DNA from 2 places in the Vibrio sp. CCUG 15886 genome. Region 2 is predicted to be linked to the other one. Evidence: riboswitches for the same ligand, from Rfam matches in the RefSeq annotation. Region 2 holds a riboswitch; the other holds the start of a gene.
What was found. A riboswitch is a leader RNA that binds a small molecule or an ion and turns the genes downstream of it on or off. The one in region 2 is predicted to bind lysine.

Region 1: it holds a riboswitch for lysine, as region 2 does, so the genes downstream of both, lysC (lysine-sensitive aspartokinase 3) here and tet(35) (tetracycline efflux Na+/H+ antiporter family transporter Tet(35)) in region 2, are expected to answer to the same signal.

The regions. Positions count from the first base shown of each region.
Region 1 is NZ_JAQQBT010000016.1:3,472-14,260, forward strand. It holds gene PQQ36_RS18765 (cation:proton antiporter) at 1-1,001, opposite strand, end outside; gene metH (methionine synthase) at 1,185-4,865, shown strand; gene lysC (lysine-sensitive aspartokinase 3) at 4,947-6,296, opposite strand; lysine riboswitch at 6,417-6,595, opposite strand; gene PQQ36_RS18780 (pyridoxal-phosphate-dependent aminotransferase family protein) at 6,811-7,932, shown strand; gene PQQ36_RS18785 (PglL family O-oligosaccharyltransferase) at 7,997-9,760, opposite strand; gene uvrA (excinuclease ABC subunit UvrA) at 9,827-10,789, opposite strand, start outside.
Region 2 is NZ_JAQQBT010000004.1:216,733-227,521, reverse strand. It holds gene PQQ36_RS11065 (chalcone isomerase family protein) at 1-19, shown strand, start outside; gene PQQ36_RS11060 (DUF3833 domain-containing protein) at 21-554, shown strand; gene purB (adenylosuccinate lyase) at 733-2,103, opposite strand; gene hflD (high frequency lysogenization protein HflD) at 2,252-2,869, opposite strand; gene mnmA (tRNA 2-thiouridine(34) synthase MnmA) at 2,880-4,004, opposite strand; gene PQQ36_RS11040 (hypothetical protein) at 4,194-4,463, shown strand; gene PQQ36_RS11035 (inosine/guanosine kinase) at 4,580-5,884, shown strand; gene PQQ36_RS11030 (H-NS histone family protein) at 5,930-6,337, opposite strand; lysine riboswitch at 6,827-7,006, shown strand; gene tet(35) (tetracycline efflux Na+/H+ antiporter family transporter Tet(35)) at 7,113-8,714, shown strand; His leader region at 8,895-9,031, shown strand; gene hisG (ATP phosphoribosyltransferase) at 9,075-9,971, shown strand; gene hisD (histidinol dehydrogenase) at 9,977-10,789, shown strand, end outside.

The sequences.
Region 1 (10,789 bases), on a different contig from region 2:
AGGTAACGAGCGATTAAGACCAGTGGAATAGCGATGGCCATCAAAATCCAGTCCTCTTGATGGAATTTAAACAGCAACATCGACATACCAATCAGAAGGAAAAGCACACCGTTGAGAAACTCATCGACGAGCTCCCAGAAATGATCGAGATGATCTTCACTCTCTTTAGAGAAGCCGATGAATCGTGTCCAGTTACCAATCATAATGCCAGAGACCACCATTGCTAATGGACCAGAAACATGGAGCACTTCTGCAAAAGCATAACCTGCCGTTGGGATGCCAATGGTGAGTAGTAGCTCCATTGAGTGGTCATCAGTGGCACAGATAAGATAATGGAAGAGTAACCCCAATGCGAAACCATACAAAATACCCCCGATGGCTTCCTGGATAAACAACATGGTAACGCTGCCTACCGTGGGTGTTTCGTGGCCAAATGCGATGGTAAACAAGGTCACAAAAATCACAAGGCCAAAACCATCATTGAAGAGTGATTCCCCTTCAATTTGCGTTGAGATTCTACGAGGTGCCTTGAGTTTTTTCACGATAGCCAAAACGGCGATCGGGTCGGTCGGTGAAATGAGTGCACCGAAAAGCAGGCAGTAAATCAGATCAAACTGAATACCAATGAGCTGGCAAATGCCATACAGAGCAAAACCAATAAAGAAAGTAGAGAAAAGTGTCGCACCTAGCGCCAACACGGTAATTTCCCATTTTTGGTCTTTAAGGTTGGGTAGTTTGATACCTAAACCACCAGCAAACAATAAGAAGCCCAAAATACCTTTGAGGAGGAAATCTTCAAAGTCGATGCTCGACATGGTTTGTGTGGCGATTTCAGTTAAGTGGAACCAGTTGTTCTGACCAGCAATTAAAATAAGTAATGAGAGCACCATTGAACCTGCGGTAATCGCGATGGTAGTCTGCATTTTGCCTATCTTGCTGTTTACAAAAGCAATCAACATTGCTGCAGCGGATAGAAAGCAGAGAGTATAGTAGACCGACATACAGTTCTCTATTTGTAACAAATTGTGAACGAAATTCTCCTCGTTTGATGAGCAAATAGCAATCTCTTTTTCCTAGTAAATTAGTCCAAATGAGCTGTAATGAAATTAGTGTTTTTAGACGTCTAGACTCCTGAAAATTGTGTGATAGGATGTCGATAATAGAAAAAGGAATGAGGCGGTATTGTGGGAAGTAATATTAGAGCGCAGATTGAAGCACAACTGAAGCAGCGAATCTCATTGATTGATGGTGGTATGGGCACCATGATCCAAGGCTACAAGTTGCAGGAGCAAGATTATCGTGGTGAGCGTTTTGCTGATTGGCATAGCGATTTAAAAGGCAATAACGACTTACTGGTTCTAACTCAGCCACAGTTGATTAAAGAAATTCATCATGCCTATCTAGAAGCGGGTGCCGATATTCTTGAAACCAACACCTTTAACGCCACCACCATCGCGATGGCTGACTACGATATGGAAAGCCTGAGCGAAGAGATCAACTTTGCTGCCGCGAAGTTAGCACGTGAAGCCGCGGATGAGTGGACAGCCAAAAATCCCGCAAAACCGCGCTATGTGGCGGGGGTACTTGGCCCAACCAACCGTACTTGTTCCATTTCGCCAGATGTAAACGATCCGGGTTATCGCAACGTCAGCTTTGATGAGCTGGTAGAGGCGTATTCTGAATCGACTCGTGCGCTTATCCGCGGTGGTTCTGACCTCATCCTCATTGAAACTATTTTTGATACCTTGAACGCGAAAGCGTGTGCTTTTGCAGTGGAGTCGGTGTTTGAAGAATTAGGCTTCGCACTCCCTGTCATGATTTCGGGTACCATCACCGACGCCTCAGGTCGAACGCTTTCCGGTCAGACGACGGAAGCCTTTTACAACTCTCTTCGTCACGTACGTCCGATCTCTTTCGGCTTAAACTGTGCGCTTGGGCCCGATGAACTGCGCCCTTATGTGGAAGAGCTTTCTCGAATTTCTGAAACGTTTGTTTCCACTCACCCGAACGCGGGCTTACCGAATGCCTTTGGTGAGTACGACCTATCTCCAGAAGAGATGGCGGAACACGTCAAAGAATGGGCACAAAGTGGTTTTCTAAACCTGATTGGTGGTTGTTGTGGCACCACGCCAGAACATATTCGCCATATGGCAATGGCGGTAGAAGGGGTGAGTCCTCGTGTATTGCCTGAGATTCCAGTTGCCTGTCGCTTATCTGGCTTAGAACCGCTGACGATTGCCAAAGATACTCTTTTTGTTAACGTGGGTGAGCGTACTAACGTTACTGGTTCTGCGCGCTTTAAACGCTTGATCAAAGAAGAGCTGTATGATGAAGCGTTGGACGTTGCGCGTGAGCAAGTTGAAAACGGTGCGCAAATCATCGACATCAACATGGATGAAGGGATGCTCGATGCAGAAGCGTGCATGGTGCGTTTCCTTAACCTATGTGCATCTGAGCCAGAAATCTCCAAAGTGCCGATCATGGTCGACTCCTCTAAGTGGGAAGTGATCGAAGCTGGCCTGAAATGCATTCAAGGCAAGGGCATCGTGAACTCCATTTCTCTCAAAGAGGGTAAAGAGAAGTTTGTCGAACAGGCGCAGCTGATTCGTCGTTATGGCGCGGCGGTGATCGTGATGGCATTTGATGAAGTCGGCCAAGCGGATACGCGTGAACGCAAACTGGAGATTTGTACCAAAGCCTATCGTATTTTGGTCGATGAAGTCGGTTTCCCACCGGAAGATGTCATCTTCGACCCCAACATTTTCGCTGTTGCAACGGGCATTGATGAACACAACAACTACGCGGTCGACTTTATTGAAGCGGTGGCGGACATCAAACGCGATCTTCCGCATGCAATGATTTCTGGCGGGGTATCGAACGTTTCCTTCTCATTCCGTGGTAACAATTACGTCCGTGAAGCGATACACGCTGTGTTCCTTTACCACTGTTTTAAGAACGGGATGGACATGGGCATCGTGAATGCTGGCCAGCTCGAAATTTATGACAACGTGCCTGAAAAGTTACGTGAAGCGGTTGAAGATGTCGTACTGAACCGCCGCGACGATGCCACTGAGCGTTTGTTGGAGATTGCCGAAGAGTACCGTGAAAATGCCGTGGGCAAGCAAGAAGATGCGTCGGCGCTAGAGTGGCGTACTTGGTCTGTCGAGAAACGTCTTGAGCATGCATTGGTTAAGGGGATCACCGAGTTCATTGTCGAGGACACCGAAGAAGCACGTTTAAATGCCAGCAAACCACTGGAAGTGATTGAAGGTCCACTGATGGACGGCATGAACGTGGTGGGCGATCTGTTTGGTGAGGGCAAAATGTTCTTACCACAAGTGGTGAAATCCGCACGCGTAATGAAGCAGGCGGTGGCTCACTTGGAACCCTTCATCAATGCGTCCAAACAAGCGGGTTCTTCGAACGGTAAGATCCTATTGGCGACGGTGAAAGGGGATGTACACGACATCGGCAAAAACATTGTTGGCGTGGTACTGCAATGTAATAACTACGAGATCATCGATCTCGGTGTGATGGTGCCGTGTGAGCAGATCTTGAAAGTCGCGAAAGAGCAGCAAGTCGACATCATCGGTCTTTCTGGTTTGATTACCCCATCACTCGATGAAATGGTGCACGTAGCCAAAGAGATGGAGCGCCTTGGCTTTGATTTGCCACTGTTGATTGGCGGCGCGACCACATCAAAAGCGCACACCGCGGTGAAGATTGAACAAAACTACTCACATCCTGTTGTATACGTAAATAACGCCTCTCGCGCAGTCGGTGTTTGTACCTCGTTACTTTCTGATGAACTGCGTCCTGCGTTTGTTGAACGCTTACAGGCCGATTATGAGTTGGTTCGCGATCAGCATAATCGCAAGAAGCCGCGTACTAAGCCGGTGACGTTAGAAGCGGCACGTGCGAACAAGGTGGTAATTGATTGGCAAAGCTACACGCCTCCTGCACCGAGTCAGCCTGGTGTGCACGTGTTTGATGACTTTGACGTGGCGACGTTACGCCAATACATAGACTGGACACCATTCTTCCTCACCTGGTCATTAGTGGGTAAATACCCAACGATTTTTGAGCATGAAGAGGTAGGTGAAGAGGCGAAGCGTCTATTTGAAGATGCCAATGAGTGGCTAGATCGTATCGAACAAGAAGGGTTACTCAAGGCGCGTGGCATGTGTGGTTTGTTCCCAGCGGCAAGTGTTGGTGATGACATTGAAGTCTATACCGATGAGTCTCGCACTCAAGTGGCGAAAGTGTTGCACAATCTTCGTCAACAGACGGAGAAACCCAAAGGGGCGAACTACTGTTTGTCAGATTACGTTGCGCCAAAAGAGAGTGGTAAAAAAGATTGGATCGGCGCTTTTGCTGTGACTGGTGGGGTGAACGAGCGTGAGCTCGCAGATCAGTTCAAAGCACAGGGTGATGACTACAACGCCATCATGATTCAAGCGGTTGCCGATCGTCTAGCGGAAGCTTTTGCAGAGTATCTGCATGAACGTGTCCGTAAAGAAATTTGGGGCTATGCTGCCGATGAAAACCTTTCAAACGAAGAACTGATTCGCGAGAAATACCAGGGGATCCGTCCTGCACCGGGTTACCCTGCCTGTCCAGAGCACACCGAGAAAGGGCCGTTATGGGAACTGCTTAACGTAGAAGAGACCATTGGCATGTCACTCACCAGCAGTTACGCAATGTGGCCGGGAGCTTCGGTATCAGGATGGTATTTCTCTCATCCCGATTCTCGTTATTTTGCCATCGCACAAATTCAGCAAGACCAAGTGGAAAGCTATGCTGAGCGTAAAGGTTGGGATCTCTTGGAAGCCGAAAAATGGCTTGGTCCTAATATTAATGGCTGATACTGGCCTGCGTTGAGCAAAAGAAAAGGTCACAGCGATGTGACCTTTTCTCTTTGGATCAATGTGATCTTGAAACGATGTTTAGCGTTCAAAAAGATCTTGATGCAGTTTTTGGATCACGCTCTTAGAGTCGTGTGCATCGACTAAGAAGCAAAGGTTGTGATCACTTGCCCCGTAACAGATCATACGCAAATTGAAATCCCCTAAGGTGCTGAAGACTTCTTTAGCGTAACCCTTGGTTTCCATATGATTGCCGATCAAGGCCACCAGACAAAGGTTGTGCTCGACTTCAACAGTACATAGCTCTTCAAGCTCCTCTCGCGCGGCCTGTGGCAGTTCAGGTGCACCACCAGAAGTGTCTGTTTTGTCTAGAGTGAGGGAAACGCTGATCTCTGAGGTTGTGATCAAATCCACGGAGATTTTATGTTTTGCGAGAATTTCAAATACTTTGGCTAAGAAGCCGTACGCATGGAACATTTTCGCACTGCGTAAGGTGACCATAGTCTGATTGCAACGCAGTGCCAGTGCACGGAAAAGCGGCGAGCTTTGTGCTTCGTGGCGAATCCAAGTACCGCCTTTTTCTGGCTCTTTTGACGATCCGACAAAAACTGGAATGTCGTGACGAAGGGCTGGAACGAGCGTTGATGGGTGCAGAATTTTGGCACCAAAGTTAGCCATTTCAGACGCTTCTGCAAAGCTGATTTCTGGAATTGGCGCTGCTTTCGCCGCAATGCGAGGATCAGTGGTGTAGATCCCTGGAACATCGGTCCAAATCTCTAGGCCACTTGCTTTAACGCCTTCGGCAATCAAAGCCGCACTGTAGTCGCTGCCACCACGGCCTAAGGTAGTGGTATTGCCTTCCTCATCCGAACCGATGAAGCCTTGAGTTACTACCACGTAATCGCGGCAAAGTGGTAAAAGCTTCTCTTGCGCCAGCTCTGCAATCTTTGCCACGTCGGGTTCTGCGCGGCCAAAGTTGTCGTCTGTGCGTAGGACTTCTCGAATATCAAATCGCACCGCGTTGACTCCACGCTCACGCATCAACTGGGCCAGAATATGAGTCGACATCAACTCACCACACGCGACCAAGTGGTCGGTGAGTTTATTGCTGGCTTGAATCGATGCGGCTTCAGCAAGGCTAGTGATGGTATCGAGAATGGCATACACTTCCGCCGCCGCTTCTGTTGCATCTTCCAATTGATTGAGAATCGCGTCATGAATTTCAGCCAATTGGGCTAGAAGTTCAGCGCGTCTTTCTTGTGATTGAACACCATTGGCCAACTCTACCAATAGGTTAGTGACGCCAGAGCATGCACTGCTTACCACTAAGCGTGTCTCTGGATTGTTTTCAATAATGGCCGAGCAACGACTCATTGCCTCAAAGTTTGCAACACTTGTTCCACCAAATTTCGCTACATTCAATGCGCTCACGGCATTTCTCCCACGACTTCCGAAAAATATTAACCGTTGGTAATCCAACATCCGATGTTTGTTTTGGTGAGGAAAGGGGCAGAGCAGTTTAGAGAGGTCAGTTTGAATAATCAGAAAATCCATCTCAGAAGCTCTTCATCAGGCTGAGCTGATGACAGTTGATGGGACTCAACCCAAGTCAACCGACAGATCAAATCCTGCAATTTTGATCTACCTCGGCACTACTCCCCCTGAATGTTCTGTGTTGGAGTTGCGGCTCCACAAAACATCTGCCTGGGCAGTGCTCCTCTTCTGCAAAAAGCTTAAACATTGAACGTTTTTCACACTCCAATGTCAACGCTTAATTCGATCGTGATTGAAAGTTTTTATTAACAAATTTGTGACACTGGTTTGACCTCTAAGACTGTCGGCTAATTGCTGTCGTTGCTCGTTTGCTTTAGTGTGGAGAAACATAATTTGCATTAAAACGATTACGCTGTCCGTTAACCTTTTTCACGCTTAGCAAGGAGCCGGTATGTCAATTCAAAGCTTTATTCCACCACGCCGTATTTTAATGGGGCCAGGACCATCTGATATTTCCCCGCAAGTATTACAAGCACTTAGCCGCCCAACCGTGGGGCACTTGGACCCGCTGTTTATTCAGATGATGGATGAGCTCAAACAATTGCTTAAATACGCCTTTCAAACTAAGAATGACTTTACCATTGCGGTCTCTGCGCCAGGCAGTGCGGGAATGGAAGCGTGCTTTGTGAACCTGATTGAACCGGGAGATAAAGTCATCGTCTGCCGCAATGGCGTGTTTGGTGAGCGCATGCGTGAAAATGTCATTCGCGCTGGTGGTGAGGCGATATTAGTGGATGATGAGTGGGGAACACCAGTCTCGATTGAGAAGGTCGAGCAGGCCTTAACGCAACATCCGGATAGCAAAATTCTGGCTTTTGTTCATGCAGAAACATCGACAGGCGCAAGAAGTGATGCGGAGACACTGGGGAAATTAGCAAAACAATATGGAGTGCTGACGATCGTTGATACGGTCACTTCGCTGGGAGGCATTCCGCTTAAAGTCGATGAATGGCAACTTGATGCTGTGTATTCCGGTAGTCAAAAATGTCTCTCTTGTGTCCCGGGTCTTGCTCCTGTGACGTTTTCTTCTGCCGCCATTGAGAAAATTCAGTCACGTAAAACACCCGTGCAAAGCTGGTTCTTAGACCAAAGCTTAGTGTTAGGGTATTGGAGTGGGGAAGGAAAACGCAGTTATCATCATACCGCACCCGTCAACAGTTTGTATTCACTGCACGAAGCGTTGTTGATGCTGAAAAATGAAGGCCTGGAGAACGCTTGGGCGCGGCACGAAAAGATGCACAGCAAGCTGAAAGTGGGTCTCGAAAAATTAGGGTTCCAATTTGTGGTCGATGAAGAGTACCGTTTGCCTCAACTCAACGCGATCTATGTGCCTGAAGGTATCGATGAAGCGAAAGTGCGTAGCCATTTGCTTGAAACCTATAACTTGGAAATTGGCGCCGGTCTAGGAGCGTTAGCTGGTAAAGCGTGGCGTATAGGCTTGATGGGTTACGGTGCGAGAGAGGAAAATGTCGCGTTATGTTTAAGAGCGCTTGAAGAGTCGCTCACTCAATAATCTTTGGTCAGTTAACAATAAAAAAGCGAAGCTGGTGAGCTTCGCTTTTGTATTACATGACAAACTACTGACCGGACGACACGGAGTGAGACAATGCCGCTGACGGTGGTTGATAGTGAATGTTGCTGAAGTCGTTTTTAGGGAAGAGGAATTCAGCTTCCGCCTTTACTTGTTCTGCCTTACTCAAATCGCCAAGCCCTTGGTAGGCTAAGATTAAATTGGAATAAAACGCTGGTCTTGGCTTGGTCTTAATAATGTCAAGGGACCAATCAATATAGGTCTGAATCAATTTGGCATCTTGTGTTGCTAAGCCAATGTTGAGGTAGGTGCTGTAGACATCCCAATCGAAACGATCTTTCCACACCACGGGATTGGTGACGCGTTGTAAGAGATCTGGATTGACTGGGCGAGTGGTTTCAAACTTGGTCAGCACGTAGTTAGTATGCAGGGCGCTCAGCATGTAGAAAGTGGTCAGTATCGGCACCACTAAACTGGCGACTCGTAATGCCGTTTTACTGATGCGAGAAAAATTCACGCTTTTGACTTTCGCTACACGTTGATCAACCCAATAGATGAGTATGATGAAAATCAGCCAGTGTGCCGCAGAGTGATAAAAAGGGTACTCCAGTTGACTGTGTAGTACGATCGGCACAAACAGGGCAAACATGGCCAAACGCGTGCCTTTCTTGGCACTGTAGATTCGGTTCAATACCAAGATGGCTGCGAGAAAAATCCCTAATAGTGGAACAAGCCCACCTTCTACACCCCAATAGAGTAGCTCGTTATGTGGATGATCCATCGCCGGAAGTGCTGGTGGATATTGCTTGTTGAGTAAGTGCTGCCTTGCCGTGTACAAGGTGTAAGCCGATTCAAAATTGCCGTAACCGTAACCAGTGAAGGGCTTCTCTATCAGCATATCGAGTGCTTGCGGGAAGGTATAGGCTCTTGGTGATTCTAAGTTGGTTTTCTGTCCCGCCAAATTGCTATCGGTGCTTTGAAGTAGCGCACCGGATAAGCTTAAACCCAGAATAATGGACCCCAGCCAACCCCAAAAACGAATTTTAGTACCAAATCGGTAGAGATAGGGCAGCAACAAAAGAGTGGCAATCATAGCGGCTAGCCAACCGGTACGAGAAGCTAACACCACGATCAAAGGGACGGTGAGCAGTGGAATCAAATAGAGTAAAGTGATTTCACTCAGATGCTTATTGTATTTGTGTGGCTGTCTCGCTAGTAGGTAACCAGAAATAATTAACCCCGTTGCAAGGAAGCTTGCCATCACATTGGGTTGTTGAAATATGCCATAGGGTCGATTTGACAGCGTGTCATACCCCATCCAATTACCGGGTTTGAGCCAAAGGAACTGGTAATAGCCGATGAAGGATTCGATCACGACAGCCAATACGACGAGCCATAACAAGCGTTGTTTGTGTTTATTACTAAAGCTGAATTGTTGCAGTAACACAAAGAAGCCAAAGCCAGCCCAGAGGCCAACCAAGCGACCCACCGACTGCATGTAGTGGCTGTTGGCATAAAAAAGTGGCACGGTCAGAATGAGACAACTGACAAATAGGCCAATGGTCAGTTTGGAATAACGCAAATATTGCTGACTAGCAAGTTGGTAGCAACCAAGCGCAAAGACAAAGGAGAACGCAATCCAAGTGGTTGGGTTGAAAGAGAGCGCAAGCCCCGCACCTCCAGGATTGGGCATAAAGAAATGCATAGCGACGAGAAAGAGGATCGCCAGTGCCAGTAAAAACTTTTTGTTGAGAGGCACTTGTGCCTTAGGTTCTGCTAATTGCGTACCGCTTACGTGTATCGTTGCCATAACGTGATTCTTAATCTGAAAAAAGAAACCAGCTTTACGCTGGTTTCATCACTTTACCTGTTTTTTCTATTTCAACATAGGCTTAAGGAAGCGTGCGGTATGCGAACCTTCGATCTGCGCCACATCTTCAGGTGTTCCTTGGGCAATGATTTCCCCTCCACCTTGGCCGCCTTCTGGACCTAAGTCGATGATCCAGTCGGCCGTTTTGATCACATCTAAATTATGCTCAATCACGACAACGGTGTTGCCATGATCACGTAAGCGATGCAATACGGTCAACAGTTGCTGGATATCGTGGAAGTGTAGGCCCGTTGTTGGTTCATCCAAAATATAAAGGGTTTTGCCCGTATCGCGTTTGGACAACTCTCGGGCCAGTTTCACACGTTGTGCTTCACCGCCAGAGAGGGTGGTGGCCGCTTGACCTAAGCGGATATAAGAAAGACCCACATCCATTAAGGTTTGCAGTTTACGCGCGATGACAGGGACAGGAGCGAAAAACTCATGAGCGTCTTCAACCGTCATTTCCAGCACTTCATCGATGCTCTTCCCTTTGTAGTGTACTTCTAACGTTTCACGGTTGTAGCGCTTGCCTTTACACACATCACAAGGGACGTAAACATCAGGTAAAAAGTGCATTTCAACCTTGATAACACCATCACCTTGGCAAGCTTCACAGCGGCCACCACGAACGTTAAAGCTGAAACGCCCTGGCTTATAGCCACGTGAACGAGACTCTTGGGTGCCGGAGAACAGCTCTCGAATCGGAGTGAAAATCCCCGTATAGGTTGCTGGATTCGAACGCGGTGTGCGACCGATGGGGCTCTGGTCGATATCGATGACCTTATCAAAATGCTCTAAGCCTTTAATAGACTTATAAGGCGCTGGTTGAGCTGTGGTCGCTCCATTGAGTTGGGTATGCGCAATTTTGAAGAAGGTGTCGTTAATCAGTGTTGATTTACCTGAACCAGAAACCCCAGTGATACAACTGAATAGCCCGACAGGCACCGAAAGATTGACCTCTTTAAGGTT
Region 2 (10,789 bases):
AATCGGATGGAATCAATAAGATGAACAAACATAATGTTTTTATCGTCTTGCTTGTTATGACATTGAACGTTTTGGTCGGCTGTTCGAGTGACCTTAAGGACTACCAGCAAGCATCTCCAAAGTTTGAACTGTTTGAGTATTTTTCTGGAAATGTGAAAGCTTGGGGCATGGTGCAAGACTATAGCGGTAAACAAACCAGACGCTTTGAGGTTGAGATTGTTGGTTCTGTTGACAATAACACACTGACGCTCGTTGAAGATTTTGTTTTTGACGATGGTGAGATTGATCAGCGCATTTGGCGGATTACCCGATTGTCCGATGGTCGCTATCAAGGCGAAGCTGACGATATTATCGGCGTTGCTGAGGGAATGGAGCTGGGTAATGCACTGCAATGGCGCTATGATTTTGAACTGCAAGTCGATGGTTCAAGCTTGACGGTATCCTTTGATGATTGGCTTTATCGCCAAGATGAAAAGCATGTGTTTAATCTCACCAAGATTAAGAAGTTTGGCGTAGAGGTAGGGACGATTACGTTGTTCTTCCAGAGGCAATAAAACAGTTAGGAACGCTGCGCTCCGAGATTCGGGAATAGGAGTCTAGCCTTATCTCCGCCCTAAAGAAAGAAAGGGTTGACGCTTTCACGTCAACCCTAACAATTATCCGATTCTCGATTCTCGATTCTCGATTCTCGATTCTCGATTCTCGATTCTCGATTCTCGATTCTCGATTCTCTTACAGCTTGTCTGTCAGCTCGATAGCTTGACCGATGTAGTTTGCTGGCGTCATCTCTTTTAGACGTGCTTTCTCGTGCTCAGGAAGCTCAAGACCGTCGATGAAATTACGCATTGCTTCACCGTCTACACGCTTACCACGAGTCAGCTCTTTTAGCTTCTCGTATGGCTTCTCAATGCCGTAACGACGCATAACGGTTTGTACTGGCTCTGCAAGTACTTCCCAGTTCTTGTCTAGTTCCGCAAGAAGTGCTTCACGGTTGACTTCAAGCTTGCTGATGCCTTTAAGCGTCGATGTGTAAGCGATGATTGCGTAGCCAACACCCACACCAAGGTTACGTAGAACTGTTGAGTCCGTCAGGTCACGTTGCCAACGAGAGATTGGCAGTTTTTGTGCTAGGTGGCCAAACACTGCGTTTGCAAGACCTAGGTTTCCTTCAGAGTTTTCAAAGTCGATTGGGTTCACTTTGTGTGGCATGGTTGAAGAACCGATCTCGCCAGCAATGGTTTTTTGCTTGAAGTGGCCTAGTGCGATGTAACCCCAAACGTCACGGTCGAAGTCGATCAGAATCGTGTTGAAACGTGCCACAGCATCGAATAGCTCTGCGATGTAGTCATGTGGTTCGATCTGCGTGGTGTAAGGGTTCCAAGTAACACCGAGAGATTCAGTGATGAACTCTTCAGAGAATTTGTGCCAATCGAGCTCTGGGTAAGCAGAAAGGTGTGCGTTGTAGTTACCTACCGCACCGTTGATTTTCGCTAGGATTTCAACGTTTTCGATTTGCTTGTATTGACGCTCCATACGGTACGCCACGTTTGCCATTTCTTTACCCATTGTCGATGGAGAAGCTGGCTGACCGTGTGTACGAGATAGAAGAGGAATGTCACGGTATTCAACAGCAAGTGCTTTGATTGCGTCAATCAGGTTACGAATTTCTGGAAGAATGACCGTCTCACGTGCTTCTTTAAGCATTAAAGCGTGTGAGGTGTTATTAATGTCTTCAGAAGTACAGGCAAAATGGAAGAACTCGTTAACAGCGTGAAGCTCAGGAACGTCAGCGACTTTCTCTTTTAAGAAGTATTCCACCGCTTTAACGTCATGGTTAGTGGTACGCTCGATCTCTTTGATGCGTAATGCGTCTGCTTCAGAGAAGTTAGCAGCAAGATCGTCGAGGAATTGGTTTGCTTCTGCGCTGAACGCTGGCACTTCTGCAATTTCAGCAGTAGCAGCAAGCTTTTGTAGCCAGCGGATTTCAACGATAGTACGGTACTTTAGTAGACCGTATTCACTGAAAATTTCGCGTAACGCAATTGTCTTGCTTCCGTAACGGCCGTCTACTGGTGAAACAGCAGTCAATGCTGACAGTTCCATGATGTTCTCCTGAATTGGGTTTCAAAATTTCGCGAGCTTTATACCAATAACTGTGGCAATTGTCACGAATATTGCGCAAACGTTTGCGCTAAGGTGATTTTGACCAAAACAATTAGCTCGCGTCTGGCGCGAGCTAATGATGGTCGAATTACATTCTAGCCAGCAGGATCTGCGCCTGCTCAACCATTTTCTTTCTGCCGAAGATCAGATGGCGGCGTCGACCGCCAACTTGACGCCAAAGCACGGCACTGCGAATACCAGAAAGGAGTAACGCACGTACTTTGTGTTGATTCGATGTTTGTTGTAATACCGTCGGCGTACCTGTCACTTGGATTCGAGGGCCGATAGGGCTGATAACATCGAGGTAGATACTGGCCACATTGCTGATCATCTGTTCTTCAAAAAGATCATAGTGTTCCGTCTGTCTTTGTACCATCTGAATACGATCGCCAAGTTGTGACATCGCATCATTCCTGCCCATCAGTTTGCGCTCTAACGCCATCAAACTGATGAGGTAGCGAGTCACTTCGCTACCAGTGGGGGTACTATCAATCCCTTTTACTAAGCATTCCAAACCCAGTTTGAGTTGTGACTCATTGCCAAACACATCAAGTGTGTTGGCTGGATTGGTATTCAAAATTGCTTTAATAGAAGTTTCAAAGGCATCTTGATCACAATGTCCGTTTCTCGCGATTTGCTGAACTAATGCCACAGCTTGGCACATGCCAGCAAAAGCAATGGTACGGTCATAAAGTGTATTCGCCACGTAACGACTCCTAAGCTTGAGTATATTTAATGCGTTTCTCGATGATACCACCACCAAGACAAACATCACCTTGGTAGAAAACAGCGGATTGACCTGGGGTCACTGCGATCTCTGGTTCATCGAAAATCACTTTAATGTTTTCGTCATCAATAGGGATGATTGTACAAGGAATATCTTGTTGACGGTAACGAGTTTTCACCGTGCATTTCATCACATCGCGAATTGGCTCACGTTCTACCCAATGAAGCTGAGAAGCAATCAGGCCTTCGGACTTAAGCATAGGGTGATCTTGTCCTTGAACGGCAATCAACACATTGCGCTTAAGGTCTTTTTCTGCAACAAACCATGGTTCTTCGTTACCGCCACCGCCTTTACGGCCACCAATATGTAGGCCTTTACGTTGGCCTAGCGTGTGGTACATCAAACCCTGGTGTTGACCAAGCACTTCGCCTTCTGGCGACTCAATATTACCCGGTTGAGCTGGTAAGTAGCGGCTTAGAAAATCGGTGAACTTACGTTCGCCGATAAAACAGATACCGGTAGAATCTTTCTTTTTCGCGGTAATCAGACCTTGTTCTTCCGCAATGCGACGAACTTCTGGCTTTTCCAGCTCGCCAACAGGGAAGAGGCTACGTGCCACTTGTTCGTGACTTAGCGTGTAGAGGAAGTAGCTCTGATCTTTATTGCCGTCTAAACCACGCAGCATCTGTGGCTTTTCACCATTTTCAGGGAAAGAACGACGGACATAATGACCCATCGCGATGTAATCGGCATCAAGTACTTCGTCGGCAAATTCTAAAAACGCTTTGAACTTAATTTCTTTGTTACAAAGGATGTCTGGGTTAGGGGTACGGCCCGCCTTGTATTCGGAAAGGAAATATTCGAATACATTGTCCCAGTATTCTGCCGCAAAATTGATCTTATGTAGGTGAATGCCAAGTTTGTCACAAACAGCCTGAGCGTCGGCGAGATCTTCTGCCGCAGTACAATACTCAGAATCATCATCTTCTTCCCAGTTCTTCATAAATAGGCCTTCAACTTGATAGCCTTGCTGTTTTAGAAGATAGGCAGAAACCGATGAATCTACACCGCCAGACATACCAACGATGACTTTCTTTTGGCTGTTATCAGACATTACTCAACACCACTAAAATTAACTGGAGGCGAATTCTAACAGAAAGCAGAAACGGGTGACAGATCCGAGATCGCAATCACAATTCGTTTTCGCTGCTTTTTTCAGCAAAAGGACAAGCGAAAAGAAATTCCGCGCGAGCTCTGAGTGGGAATGTGGCATAGTTGGAAAAAATCCTAATGAGTAAACATCATGACTGACGAAATGCAATTTATGCAAGAGGCGGATCTTATCGAGATCATTGAAAATCAACTTGAAGATGGAAATCCAATCAAGGTCAAAGAAACGTTGATGCGCCTAATGATGACAGGCACGCCTCGTGAAGATGCGGTGGCGATGATGGCGTGTGCAATGTCAATTGAGATTTTCGACGTGATGAAAAATGACGGCGAGTTCAATTTAAAACGTTACAGCGAAAACTTGGATTGCCTGCCAGATTTAAGCTTTATGGAAGGTGAATAGCGCCTCGCAAAATAAAAAGTACGTAGCAAACGTTTGCTATAATTGCCTTTATTGCCGCCTATGGGAGTGCGAGTTAGAATCCGCACTTCTTTTAACCCCGTACTCAGACAAACACTATGAAATTTCCCGGACAGCGCAAATCAAAACACTATTTTCCCGTACATGCACGTGACCCATTAGTGAGTCAGGCGCAGGAAAGCAAGAAAATGACGCGTACTCATATTATCGGTATTGATCAAACTTTGGTGGATATCGAAGCGAGAGTGACGTCGGAAATGATTGAAAAATACGGTTTGAGTAAAGGGCACTCGCTGGTTATTGATGATGTGACGGCAGAAGCGCTATATCAGCAGTTAAAGCAAGAAAATCTGATTACCAACGAATATGCTGGCGGTACGATTGGCAATACGCTGCACAATTACTCAGTGCTCGCAGATGATCGTTCGACATTATTGGGCGTGATGAGTCAAGATATTAAGATTGGTAGTTACGGATACCGTTACTTATGTAACACATCAAGCCGTATGGATCTTAATTATCTGCAAGGTGTCGATGGCGCGATTGGTCGCTGTTTCGCGTTGATTACCGAAGATGGTGAACGCACTTTTGCGATTAGTGAAGGTCAAATGAACCAACTTCATCCAGATAATATTCCGGAAAAGATCTTTAAAAAAGCCTCAGCTTTGGTGCTCACCGCTTATTTGATTCGTTGTAAAGAAGGTGATCCAATGCCTGATGCGACGATGAAAGCCATCGAGTACGCAAAAAAATACGATGTACCTGTTGTTTTGACGCTTGGCACTAAATTTGTGATTCAAGATGACCCAACCTTCTGGCAAGAATTTATTCGTGACAATGTGACGGTAGTTGCGATGAATGAAGATGAAGCCGAAGCATTGACTGGGGAATCCGATCCTTTAGCCGCTTCAGATAAAACACTGGATTGGGCAGACATGGTACTTTGTACTGCGGGTCCGCTTGGTCTATTTATGGCCGGTTATACAGAAGACAGCGCGAAGCGTGAAACATCTCTACCGTTACTTCCAGGCTGCATTGCTGAATTCAATCGTTATGAATTTAGTCGTCCAACGAAAAAAGCATCTTGTGAAAACCCGATTAAAGTCTATTCACATATTTCACCGTATATGGGCGGTCCTGAGAAAATTAAAAATACCAATGGGGCAGGTGATGCTGCACTTTCAGCGGTACTGCACGATATGGCGGCAAACAAATATCACAAAGAAAACGTGCCAAACTCAAGTAAGCACGTGTATGAGTTTTTGACGTACTCATCTTTTTCTCAAGTGTGTAAGTATGCTAACCGTGCCAGTTATGAAGTGTTGGTACAACATTCTCCGCGCCTATCTCGTGGCTTACCGGAACGCGAAGATAGCTTAGAAGAAGCGTATTGGGAAAGATAATAAAAAGGCTCCGAAAGGAGCCTTTTTACTGATATCTAAAATGTATTAGATTTCGAAATCTTCTAGAGATTTACCCGCATCTAATTGAGCTTGGATTGCAGAAGGTGTACGACCTTGACCAGTCCAAGTTTTTTCTTCACCATTGGTGTCAACGTACTTGTATTTCGCTGGGCGAGGAGCACGTTTACCTTTGCTCTTCACTTTAGTTTCGCCAGCAAGTGCGCTGATTAGTGCTTCGACATCGATACCATCTTTAGCAATTTGTTCTGCGATAGCCGCTAGTTTCGCTTCTTGTTCAGCTTTCGCTGCACGTTCTTCTGCTTCCGCTTCTTGACGCTCTGCAACAACAGTTGTCAATTTATCTAGAGCTTCTTCTAATTGCTCAAGAGTAAGTTCACGAGAAAACGCACGTAGGCTGCGAATGTTCAACAGAGTTTTTGTTAGTTCAGACATAACCTTTCCTATATATTCGCTAAGTCGATTGTCTAATAATAATACCGAGAATTAAATTAAACAAACTAGATTAATTCTTACGATGCTAATATTAACGCGCAATACAATATAAGCAATATTAAAAGTAAAAAAATTAAAAAAGAATGATTATAAAATTTCTAAGACAGACGAAAGTTGTAGAAGCAATTCCTTCACTGAACAAAAAGCTATCTCAAAAATATTTTACGAATGATTAGATGGCTTTATAACAAAATGGTTCAATGGAAAGTGGTTTGTGATCTCATTTTTTCTATTATTAGTATCATGATGCAAAGAGAATGGATTAATGAAACGGCAATAGAAAACCTGTCTCATATTGATTTTTCAAATTTAATCAACTTAAGACAGATCTGTTGCAATGAGGAGCGTCATGAGTACAATAGCCGCTACCTGATGCGATAAATTAGATTATTTGTTGTTTTTTTAATCGGCAGATAGTTAAGAATTTGTTATCGACGTAGAGGCGCAATGGTAAAGAGTAACTATTATTGGGGTGATGCCAATGAATAATAGTGAAAGGTATCCATTGCCGAAGTGAATTGCATATCAAAGCAGTTTGCTGGGGTTGCATCCGAAAGGAACAATACTGCCATAGTATTTAATGTATAACTATGGAGCGCTACTGTAGGTTGGGTGAAGTGTTCACTTCCCTGTCGCTTAGTTCAACATAAGTAACGGACATCCTGTTTACTTTGTCTGCAGTAGATCTCTAGCCAAACTTTGGTTTTTGAAGATCATGAATTTAATAGATTTTGCTACATCTCCCATTTCACTTTTACCGCCGATAGTGGCACTGACGCTAGCCATTTTAACGCGTAAAGTGCTTGTATCGCTTGGTGTCGGTATTCTTCTAGGTGCAGTGTTACTGAATGATTATTCGGTAGGCTCTGCGGCAGCTTATATTACAGATAAAGTTTCAGCTGTTTTTATTGAAGATGGTGGCATCAATACTTGGAATATGAGTATTGTTGGTTTCTTGTTGTTATTGGGTATGACCACCGCTCTACTGACTCTTTCTGGAGGCACTCGAGCTTTTGCTGAATGGGCACAGACTCGAGTGAAAAGTAAGCGAGGTTCGAAATTACTAGCAGCGTTTTTAGGCGTATTCATTTTTGTAGACGACTATTTCAATAGCCTAGCTGTGGGTGCGATTTCTCGCCCAGTAACGGACCGCTTTTATGTTTCACGCGCTAAACTTGCTTATATTCTAGACTCAACAGCAGCACCAATGTGTGTGGTGATGCCTGCATCGAGTTGGGGTGCGTACATCATGACCATTATTGGCGGTATTTTGGTGTCACATGGCATCACTGAATATTCCGCATTAGGCGCATATCTACGTTTAGTACCGATGAACTTCTACGCGATTTTCGCCTTGTTAATGGTGTTTGCGGTCGCTTGGTTTGGTTTAGACATTGGTAAAATGCGTGAACATGAAATTGCCGCCTCACAAGGCCGTGGTTTTGACAATGACGCTGATACTGACCTAAAAGAAGCGCATGAAATTGACGAAGAGCTTGATATCCGTGAAAGCGATAAAGGTAAAGTGACCGATCTTGTTATGCCGATCATTGCTTTGATTATTGCAACGGTCGCTTCAATGCTCTATACCGGTGGCCAAGCACTTGCGGCGGATGGTAAAGCTTTTGACTTGCTTGGTGCATTCGAAAATACCAACGTAGGTACATCGCTTATTTATGGTGGTCTGGTTGGTTTGGCTGTGGCCTTGTTCACCGTGTTCAAACAAGGTCTTCCAGTTGCAGAAATTGCTCGCACTTTATGGATCGGTGCTAAATCGATGTTTGGTGCAATCCTTATTCTGATTTTCGCTTGGACTATCGGTTCGGTTATTGGCGACATGAAAACGGGTAGCTACTTGTCTACCATGGCACAAGGCAGTATTAACCCTCATTGGCTACCTGTGATTCTATTCCTGCTTTCTGGTTTAATGGCGTTTTCTACCGGAACATCGTGGGGCACGTTTGGTATTATGCTACCTATCGCGGGTGATATGGCGGGTGCGACAGATATCGCTCTTATGCTTCCTATGCTAAGTGCAGTATTAGCTGGTTCTGTTTTTGGTGATCACTGTTCACCGATTTCTGATACGACGATTCTTTCTTCAACGGGCGCTCGTTGTCATCATATTGACCACGTAGCGACTCAGTTACCTTATGCACTTGCAGTGGCGTTGGTTTCTTGTATTGGTTTCGTTGTATTGGGTATGACCGCTTCCGTTATGTTCTCACTAGCGGCTGCAACCATGGCATTCATCATCGTTTGTGCAATCCTCTCTTGGTTGTCAAAAGCAAAGATTGAGTCTTGCCAACAAGCGTAACATCTTCATTTATATAAACTTTGAAAGGGTAGCTTCGGCTACCCTTTTTATTTGTCTTATACAAATTGATATTTTTTAAAATAAAGTGTTGCAAAATAAGAGCAGCTTAGTTAGTGTGGTTATCAACGAAGCAATCAAGCTAAGAGCCTATATAAGTATGCGTAATTTTGTAATGAACATTCATCACCATCATCACCCAGTCTAGTCTTTCGGGAGATGTACGCATACCCGGGAGATAGGAAACTCCCGGAGGTGAAAATCATCAAATTCAGATTTTAAACCCTCGGGAGACCAACATCTCTCGAGGGTTTTTTAGTTTTCACTTTCATCATTTTCAAATTGAAGCACAGGGACAATGTCATGCAAACACAACGCTTAAGAATTGCAATTCAGAAAAAAGGCCGACTGAGTGAAGAGTGCCAAGGGCTCTTAAAAAAGTGTGGCGTTAAATTCAATATTATGGGTGAGCGTTTAGTCGTGCACTCAGAAAATATGCCGATTGATCTGTTATTAGTTCGTGATGATGACATCCCAGGGCTGATCATGGATGGCGTTGTTGACCTTGGTTTTATCGGTGAAAACGTGTTGGAAGAAGTGCGTCTAGAGCGCAAAGCCACTGGTGATGCTTGTCAATTTGAAACCTTGAGTCGTCTAGATTTTGGTGGATGTCGTTTGTCCATCGCGATTGATAAAGATGAAAAATACAATGGCCCACAAGATCTTGCTGGGAAACGTATTGCGACGACTTACCCACAACTGCTCAAAGCGTATATGGATCGACAAGGTGTGCCTTTCTCAACCTGTATGCTGACAGGCTCTGTTGAAGTTGCGCCTCGTGCTGGTTTGGCGGACGCAATCGCTGATTTGGTTTCAACAGGCGCAACACTTGAAGCCAATGGCCTAAAAGAGGCTGAGGTTATTTTCCAATCGAAAGCAACACTTATTCAACGTTCAGGTGAGTTTGCCCAAGACAAGCAAGCGCTTATCGAGAAACTGTTAACGCGTATGCAAGGTGTTCAGCAAGCCAAAGAATCCAAATACATCATGCTACATGCTCCAGTTGATAAGCTAGAACAGATCAAAGCACTGTTGCCAGGGGCGGAAGATCCAACCGTGTTACCACTGTCTGCAGAGAAACAACGAGTGGCCGTCCACTTGGTGAGTACAGAAAACTTATTCTGGGAAACGATGGAACAGCTCAAAGAACTTGGCGCGAGCTCTATTCTTGTTCTACCAATTGAAAAAATGATGGAGTAAGGCTCATGAGAACGGTTGTTTGGCAATCTCTTAGTGAGACGCAACAAGACGCTATTTTGGAACGTCCAGCGATAACAGAAGGTGCGAATATTACCGCTGCAGTAGCAGAAGTGATTGCGAAAGTCAGAGCAGAAGGCGATGCGGCGATGTTCGAACTGACGGAAAAGTTTGATCGCGTTAAACCAGAATCGATTCGAGTGACTGAACAAGAAATCGAGGAGGCTTCTGCTCGCTTAACTGCAAAAATGAAGCAAGCGCTTGAGCAGGCTTACGCCAATATCGCGAAGTTCCACAATGCCCAGAAACCGACGCCAATTAAAGTCGAAACACAACCGGGTGTGGTGTGTGAACAAGTCACTCGCCCGATACAAAAAGTGGGTTTATACATTCCTGGTGGCAGTGCACCGCTGCCTTCAACGGTATTGATGTTGGGTGTTCCTGCGCAAATCGCGGGTTGCCGTAAAGTGGTTTTATGTTCACCACCACCGATTGCAGATGAAATTCTCTATGTGGCAAAGCTTTGTAATATAGATGAAGTTTACAATGTTGGTGGTGGGCAAGCGGTAGCGGCGATGGCTTATGGTACAGAAAGTGTCACTAAGGTGGACAAAATATTTGGTCCTGGCAATGCGTATGTCACAGAAGCAAAACGCCAAGTGAGCAATGATTTTCGTGGTGCAGCCATTGATATGCCCGCTGGGCCATCAGAAGTGTTGGTGATTGCTGATGAAACTGCAGATGCCGATTTTATCGCCGCCGATTTACTTAGCCAAGCTGAGCACGGACCAGACTCTCAAGTGGTTTTGGTGACTCCATCA